One region of the Sporomusa aerivorans genome, then DNA from elsewhere that is predicted to be linked to it. Evidence: riboswitches for the same ligand, from Rfam matches in the RefSeq annotation. Region 1 holds a riboswitch; the other holds the start of a gene.
What was found. Region 1 has a riboswitch for glycine ahead of SATMO3_RS15175 (amino acid permease). Riboswitches for the same ligand answer to the same signal wherever they lie in the genome.

Region 2: it holds a riboswitch for glycine, as region 1 does, so the genes downstream of both, gcvT (glycine cleavage system aminomethyltransferase GcvT) here and SATMO3_RS15175 (amino acid permease) in region 1, are expected to answer to the same signal.

Annotation. Positions count from the first base shown of each region.
Region 1 is NZ_CP156926.1:3,211,169-3,215,148, forward strand. Features, by position in the region: gene SATMO3_RS15160 (hypothetical protein) at 1-208, shown strand, start outside; gene SATMO3_RS15165 (hypothetical protein) at 243-764, shown strand; gene SATMO3_RS15170 (tetratricopeptide repeat protein) at 816-1,907, shown strand; glycine riboswitch at 2,287-2,383, shown strand; gene SATMO3_RS15175 (amino acid permease) at 2,614-3,980, shown strand, end outside.
Region 2 is NZ_CP156926.1:6,054,140-6,058,119, forward strand. Features, by position in the region: gene gcvPA (aminomethyl-transferring glycine dehydrogenase subunit GcvPA) at 1-195, opposite strand, end outside; gene gcvH (glycine cleavage system protein GcvH) at 197-586, opposite strand; gene gcvT (glycine cleavage system aminomethyltransferase GcvT) at 589-1,689, opposite strand; glycine riboswitch at 1,887-1,976, opposite strand; gene serS (serine--tRNA ligase) at 2,045-3,313, opposite strand; gene SATMO3_RS28875 (HD-GYP domain-containing protein) at 3,669-3,980, opposite strand, start outside.

The DNA.
Region 1 (3,980 bases):
ACTCCTAAGTAAGCATGGATTTATTGGCTATAAGGAGACATGGGTTAATCATGATTTTCCTATCTCCGCATATCTTAAGTTAAAATACTATTGTTTGACTAAAGATAACTATCCGATTCAGGAAAAAAGTAATGCTCCCTTTGGTGACTATTATATAAGTGATTTTCAGCATGAAATGAATTTGTTTGTTACAGATTTGAAGCCATAATCGAGATAGTGCTTTTTACCATTGGAGGTTAAATATGGATTTGTTTTCGAGGAGTAAACCTATCTTAAAAGAATTAGATTTAGGTATTCAAATGGATAGTGGTGCTCCAAGCCCGGTTATACTTTCGAATGAACATATTGTCATGCTTATATTTTATCTAAATCACTTTGAGCCAAACTGGAATGGCACTACTATACATGTTAGAGATAATAATGATGATGTAGGCGTAGCTTGTGTTCAATTTAGGCATTATAAGCAGGTGAAATACGGTTGGCCAAATGATGAAGCATACGCGGGCCATAAGTACAAGAAATTAGGACTATTACCATATCGAATTTATGAGGTGGAAAATTCAGATTGGTATGCGGAATTAGAAAAAGGCAATAGTGTTCATCCATATCATAATAAGGAAAGGTTTATGCAAGGTAAGCATTATATTTTTTTCTTTCATGATTCATGCTTTGAAGTTATATGTAAGGAAATAATTGTTGAGACACACAAAGCCGCATCTTTGAACACAATAGCAAAACACAAAGCAATGGAACTATTTAAATAATATGCTCTCTAAAGGTAATTCGGATAACAAATAATATTTGGAGGTTGTTTAATGTTTCGTAAGATATTTCTTTTATTTGTAATTAATCTATTCTTTTTTATTCCTATTGTAGATGCACAAGTATATGAAGACAAAAACAATGGCTATTCTATTGAAATACCGCAATATTGGAGGGTTATTCAAACAAACCCTACTATGTCTGTTATATCCAGCAATGACAATGAAGCAAAAATTGTCATTGCCTTTCTGCCCAAATACCCCTTAAGCCGATCTCAAGATGAAAGCAATTTAATTCTTAATGAGATAAGCAACAGAATGAGCAAAAAAACTCCAGGTGCAGTTGATGATACTAAATTAATCGAAAAAATTGGCAATCAAGAAGCTATATCGTCGATTTATTCTTTTACTACGAAAAACAATACTAATCTTAAACTTATGAATGTATACTTCTGGGTAAATGATTCAATATGTCAAATAGCAGTTTCTACAAAACCCGAGAAATTTGAGGAATTAAAACCTATATTTTTATCAGTGTTAAATTCATTTAAACTTCAATCAATGACAGCTTATGATTGGGCTTTCAAAGGATATGAATACCAGAAAAATAGAGAATATGATAAAGCTATCGATGCTTTTTCTAAAGCTGCCAATTTAGATGTGAAGAACACAGAATATATTTATCAAATTGCGTATACTAATTCTGAGAAGGGCGATTATAACCAAGCTATTGCTGCAATGACTAAGGCGATTGAGTTAAACCCAAAAGAAGCTTTCTTTTATCATGAACGTGCCTATGCACATATTAAAGCTAGAAACGCTCAATTAGCTTTAGAAGATGAGAATAAAGCAATTCAGATTAATCCCAAGAAGGCAATCCTATATGCTGGTCGCGGCAATGCCTATGCTATTATGGGGAAATATGAAGAGGCTATAACAGATTTTCAAAAATGCTTTGAACTTAAGGGCAATCCTCTGGATTCAGCTTTTAATTTAGGACAAACATATGAGCTAATGGGCAGAGGTGCAGAAGCTCTCAAATATTATAAAATGGTAGTAGAGTATCCAAATTTACCTAACCCTGTTAAAGAAAAAGTTCAAGCTAGGATAAACGGCGAATGGGAAAGCTATAAGGAGTGGATTTAAGTTACGATTCTGATTAGTGTAAAGTATAGGCTAGCTTGATAGTCCTTCAAAGTTGGTCTAGTAGTCAAATTAAATATGACTACTAGTGATTGGGGTGAGCGTGTTCTATGCTGAAAGGGGCTTCCAGGATGGGGGGAGCGCCTTTATTACCTTACTACATTACAGAATCGTTGATAGTAAGCGTTTGGAAAAACATCGATTGTACTTTGCTTGCATACAAAAGATATAAAAGTATGTTTTCTGTTGACATTTATAAAAAACGATGGTAGAGTATGTAAATGTACTACTAACTTAATACCGAACTTCGTATGAAGATAATGGGAGAGCGATTGTATAATCCGCCGAAGATGTCATGCTTTCAGGCAAAAGGACCGTTATTGGACGAAACTCTGGAGAGCCTCAATAGAGCACCGAAGGAGCAAGCTGATTTGTTTTGAATCAGTGAATCTCTCAGGTAAAAGGACAGAGCAGATAACTGTTTTATTTTGAGGCCGAATTATACAATTTGGCCTCTTTCTGTTTTTTTGAGGCCAGATTGTATAATTTGGCCTCTTTCTGTTTTTTCGGAGGACGGTATCATTTTTGGGGGGGAGTCAGCCAATTCAATAGAAATTCATACCCCAGTAAGCAAATAGTAAATGGGAAAAAATTGGGATTGCGATAACGCAACTATAAAAACAGTAGCATTTAGAAAGGCGGAATACCTATGTCGGAAGATCAAAATTTATCGAGAGGACTGAAAAATCGTCATGTTCAATTGCTTGCGATTGGTGGAGCAATTGGTACGGGATTATTTCTAGGTGCAGGCCGGTCTATTCACCTGGCAGGACCCTCTATTTTATTTGCCTATATGATAACAGGGGTAATTTGTTTTTTTGTTATGCGTGCCCTTGGGGAATTATTGCTTTCAAACTTAAACTACCATTCTTTTGTTGACTTTGTGCGTGAGTATCTGGGAAACGGAGCAGCATTTATTACCGGATGGACCTACTGGTTCTGCTGGATTTCACTTGCCATGGCTGATGTAACGGCTGCTGGTCTTTATATACAGTACTGGTTTCCGAATATAGCGCAATGGATTCCAAGTCTTATAATTCTTATGATTTTATTGATCATGAACCTTACTGCAGTGAAATTGTTTGGTGAGATGGAATTCTGGTTTGCCTTAATTAAAGTGGTTGCGATTCTGGCGTTAATTGTAATTGGTACATTTATGATTATTAAAGGGTTTGCTACAGATGCAGGTGCGTCTAGTTTTACTAACCTTTGGAGTTATGGCGGCTGGATCCCCAATGGTTTAAGCGGCTTTATCCTTTCCTTCCAAATGGTTGTATTTGCGTTTACGGGAATCGAATTAGTTGGTTTAACCGCTGGTGAAACAGAAAATCCAGAACGTGTTATTCCCAAGGCTATCAACAATATTCCAATCAGAATTATTATTTTCTATGTCGGCGCACTGCTTATCATTATGAGCATATATCCATGGACTTCAATTAGTCCGGATAGGAGCCCGTTTGTCCAGGTATTTTCAGCAGTGGGAATCGCAGCCGCAGCAACTATTGTAAATTTCGTTGTCCTAACCTCAGCCGCATCTGCCTGCAACAGCGGAATCTTCAGTACAAGCCGCATGGTATATTCTCTGGCGAAAGAAAATAATGCACCTGAGTCAATGAAAAGATTAACTTCCAATCAAGTACCTGCTAATGCGACAGTGGTCTCGGCGGTTGTTGTCTTGATTGCGGTTATTCTGCAATACATTATGCCGGAAGGGGTATTTGTACTTATTACGAGTATATCAACATTCTGCTTTATTTTTATTTGGGCAATTATAATTGTCTGCCATCTAAAATATCGCAAAATGAATCCTGAACTTGCTGCCAAGAACAAATTCAAAATGCCGCTATACCCAATCATCAACTATGTAATATTAGCATTTTTTGCTTTTGTTTTAGTTACGTTGGCACTCAACGAGGAAACTCGTGTAGCCCTGTTTGTAACACCTGTATGGTTTATAATACTTGGGGTAATTTATAAGATTTTTAAATCGAGAACGAAGGATGAAGAGGGCGAAAC
Region 2 (3,980 bases), 2.8 Mb from region 1:
GGCATTTTTTTCGGCCAGTTTAGTCAAATGACCGGCCAATTCCGGTTCCGACAAGGCGGCCGGCAGCGCGAGCGGACGGTCCAGACGCAAAGCGGCCGGGATATCAACAAACAGATCGCCGGTCTCTTTCACCCCGATAGCCTGCAGCATACTCTCCCGGTCTTCACAGGTATGGGGCAGATAACTCCGCCGCATCTTAATGTCCTCCTTCGGCGATCAGCTTTTCATAGGCTTCACTGTCCAGGAGTCCGGCAAGCTCGGACTCATCGGTCAATTCCAGTTTGGCAATCCAACCTCCACCGTACGGGTCCTGATTAACCGTTTCCGGGGCGTCGGCCAAGCTTTCATTGGCGGCAATAACCTTGCCGCCAACCGGAGCATAGATATCAGATACCGCTTTCACCGATTCTACTACCGACAAACCCTGCTGGGCGGCAATTTCAGCGCCTTCCTCCGGCAGTTCGACAAAAACCACATCCCCCAGTTGCGACTGGGCATAGTCAGTTATACCAATCGTGACCGTATTGCCTTCTATCCTGACCCACTCATGGTCTTTGGAATACTTGAGTTCTTGCGGAATATTCATTGTTATTGCCCCTTTCGATGATAAAATGGTTTCTTTATCACTTCGGCGGGAACCTGTTTCCCGCGGATTTCAATGGCAAAGCTCTGACCCGCTATGGCGTAGTCGGCCTCAACCAGTGCCAGGCCAATATTTTCTCCCAGGGTCGGCGCATACGAGCCGGTAGTCACTGTTCCAATCCGGCGTCCGTCAAGCATCACCGGATACTCCGCCCGGGGAATTCCCCGCCCTGTCAGGACAAAGCCGATTGATTTACGTCTAACGCCGTTCTGCCGCTGTTCAGCCAAGACCTCCCCGCCGTTAAAATCGCCCTTGGTCAGAGAAACAAATTTACCAAGACCTGCTTCCAGCGGCGTAATTTCCGCCGACAGTTCATGTCCGTACAGCGGCAGTGCCGCCTCAAACCGCAGCGTGTCCCGGCAGCCAAGGCCGGCCGGCGTCAGGTTATATTCCTTGCCTGCCGCCATCAATGCCTCCCACAGCCCGGCCGCCTCGTCCGGCCGGCAATACAGTTCAAAACCGTCTTCGCCGGTATAGCCGGTGCGGGAAAGCATGACGGTTTTACCGGCAACCTGTACCTCCGGCAGAAACCAGTAATATTTGAGATTAGTCAGCGGCACATCAGTAAGCTTCGCCAGGATGGCATAAGCCGACGGACCCTGCAGGGCCAGTTCTGCGGTATCCGCCGATAAGTTGGCAAGCTCTACCTTGTATCCTGCACTGTTTTCCTTAAGCCAGTTCCAATCCTTGTCAATATTGGCCGCATTAATAACCAGCAGATATTTTTCCTGGCTGTACTTATAAATCAGAAGGTCATCCACCGTTCCGCCATCAGGATAACACATCGGCGTATACTGGACCTGGGTCTCGGCTAACCTGGCAACGTCATTGGTTACCAGCTTCTGCAAAAATTCCAGGGCCTCAGGGCCCTCAACAAGCACCTCGCCCATATGGGAAACGTCGAATAAGCCCGCCTTCTCCCTGACCGCCTTATGTTCTTCCAGAATGCCCGCATACTGGATGGGGAGCAGCCAGCCGCCGAACTCAACAATCTTTCCCCCATACTTTATATGGGTTTCATAAAGCGGCGTCTGCTTTGCTGTCATGCAAATCATCTCCTTTTCTTTATAGGATAACCAACGTACGAAATCATCCACCTGCCGAAAGCCTAAAAATGGACAAAATAAAACAGAGGCAAAGTGGATTAATTCCCTTTGCCTCTGTCCGTTGTACCTGAGAGATTTGCCCCTGTCAGGGCTCCCCATCGGTGACACCCTATAAACGGGTGTGCTCTCCAGAGTATAGTCCGGCTACAGTCCTTTTGCCTGAGAGTTTGACAAAGTGCTTACTCCTTCGGCGCCGCCTTCAAGGCAGTCTCTCCTATAACCATCATCCTGATAATATTTGGTTGTTAGCTCAATTCTAACAAAGGAAAAGAATACCTGTCAATACAAAACTATATTACTTGATTACATCGACACCCATGTAAGGCCGTAACAATTCAGGCACAATAACAGATCCGTCTTCTTGCTGGTAGTTTTCTAAAATCGCGGCCACTGTCCGGCCGATAGCAACCCCGGAACCGTTCAGAGTATGAACAAACTCCGGCTTGGCTTTGGGTTCACGACGGAATTTGATTTCAGCCCGTCGGGCCTGGAAATCTTCAAAGTTGGAACAGGACGAAATCTCACGGTACGTATTAAAGCTGGGCAGCCAAACCTCCAGATCATACGTTTTGGCTGAGGAGAAGCCCATATCACCGGTGCATAAGAGTACCGTCCGGTGCGGCAAGCCTAACAACTGCAACACCTTCTCGGCATTGAGCGTGAGTTTTTCCAGTTCGTTATACGACTCCTCGGGCAGGCTGAATTTAACCATTTCCACCTTGTTAAACTGATGCTGGCGGATCAGGCCGCGGGTATCCCTGCCGGCCGCCCCGGCTTCAGCCCGGAAACAGGCGCTGTAGGCCGTGTAATAAAGCGGCAGGTCTTTGGCATCCAGAATCTCCTGCCGATGCAGATTGGTAATCGGCACCTCGGCAGTCGGAATGAGGTAGTACTCAAGCCCCTCCAGTTTAAACATATCCTGGGCGAATTTGGGCAACTGGCCGGTGCCGGTCATGCTGGCCTCATTAACGATAAAAGGCGGAAAAAATTCAGTATAGCCATGTTCCCTGGTATGCAGGTCAAGCATAAAGTTTATCAGCGAGCGTTCCAGCCGGGAGCCCAATCCTTTGTAGAAGGTAAACCGGGCGCCGGTTACCTTGCCACCCCGCTCGAAATCAAGAATCCCCAGTTTTTCACCAATCTCCCAGTGCGCCTTGGGCTCAAAGGCAAACTCCCGCGGCGCGCCCCAGCGGCGAACTTCCTGGTTGTCATGCTCATCTTTGCCTACCGGCACAGTATCACTGGGCACATTGGGAATACTCATAATAATAGCGGTAAGTGCAGCCTCAACGTCCTTGATCTTTGCGTCAATACCGCCAATGCGGTCGCCTACTTCCCTCATTTCGACAATCATATCGTCGGCATTCTCGCCGGCTTTCTTCTTCTTGCTGATTTCCTGGGAAACCGTGTTCCGCTTGTTTTTTAAGACTTCTACTTCTGCCAGCAGCTCACGCCGTTCTTTCTCCCGGCTGATAAACTCGGCCAGGCTCATGGCTGCTCCCCGGCTTTTCAGGGCCTGTTCGACCTTGTCGGGGTTATCTCGTACAAATTTAATGTCTAACATGGTATAGATATACCTCCTTAACGTAAAAAAGCCCCGTCCCTGATTTAGGGACGGGAGCTGTCTTTTCTTCTCCCGCGTTGCCACCCTGATTGACTCTTATAAGTCCGCTCGGCACGCGTAACGGGCGTGGTCCGTGCGGCTCCTCGCCGCATGCTCCCCGGGTGGATAACATAATTATGTTGCCGGCTCACACCTGCCGCCAGCTCTCTGAGAACCTTAATTATGTCTTGCCCTGTCATTGCAGATATCAATATAAAGATACACTATATTATGCAGTATAAAATTATACATTATTCAACATTATTTGTAAAGTACTGGCAACTTGTCACTTTTAATTATCATACACTGGCCAGTTTTAAGCTCCATAATCCGCACAGCGGCCAATAAAGTCAATAAACCACCGGCTTATTGCCGGATCAAACTGGCTGCCGGCGCAATCGGCTATTTCTGTCAGCGCCGCCGCTATGCTGAGCGGTTCCCGGCGATAGCACCGAACTGTCGTCATAGCGTCAAAACTATCGCATATCGCCAGCATCCGGCTAAAAAACGGGATTTGCTCACCGGCAAGCCCTGTTCCATACCCCTGTCCGTCGTAGCGCTCATGGTGATGGCGTACGATTTCCGCCACCTTTTCCAACCCGCCAACTTCAGCTAAAATACTTGCACC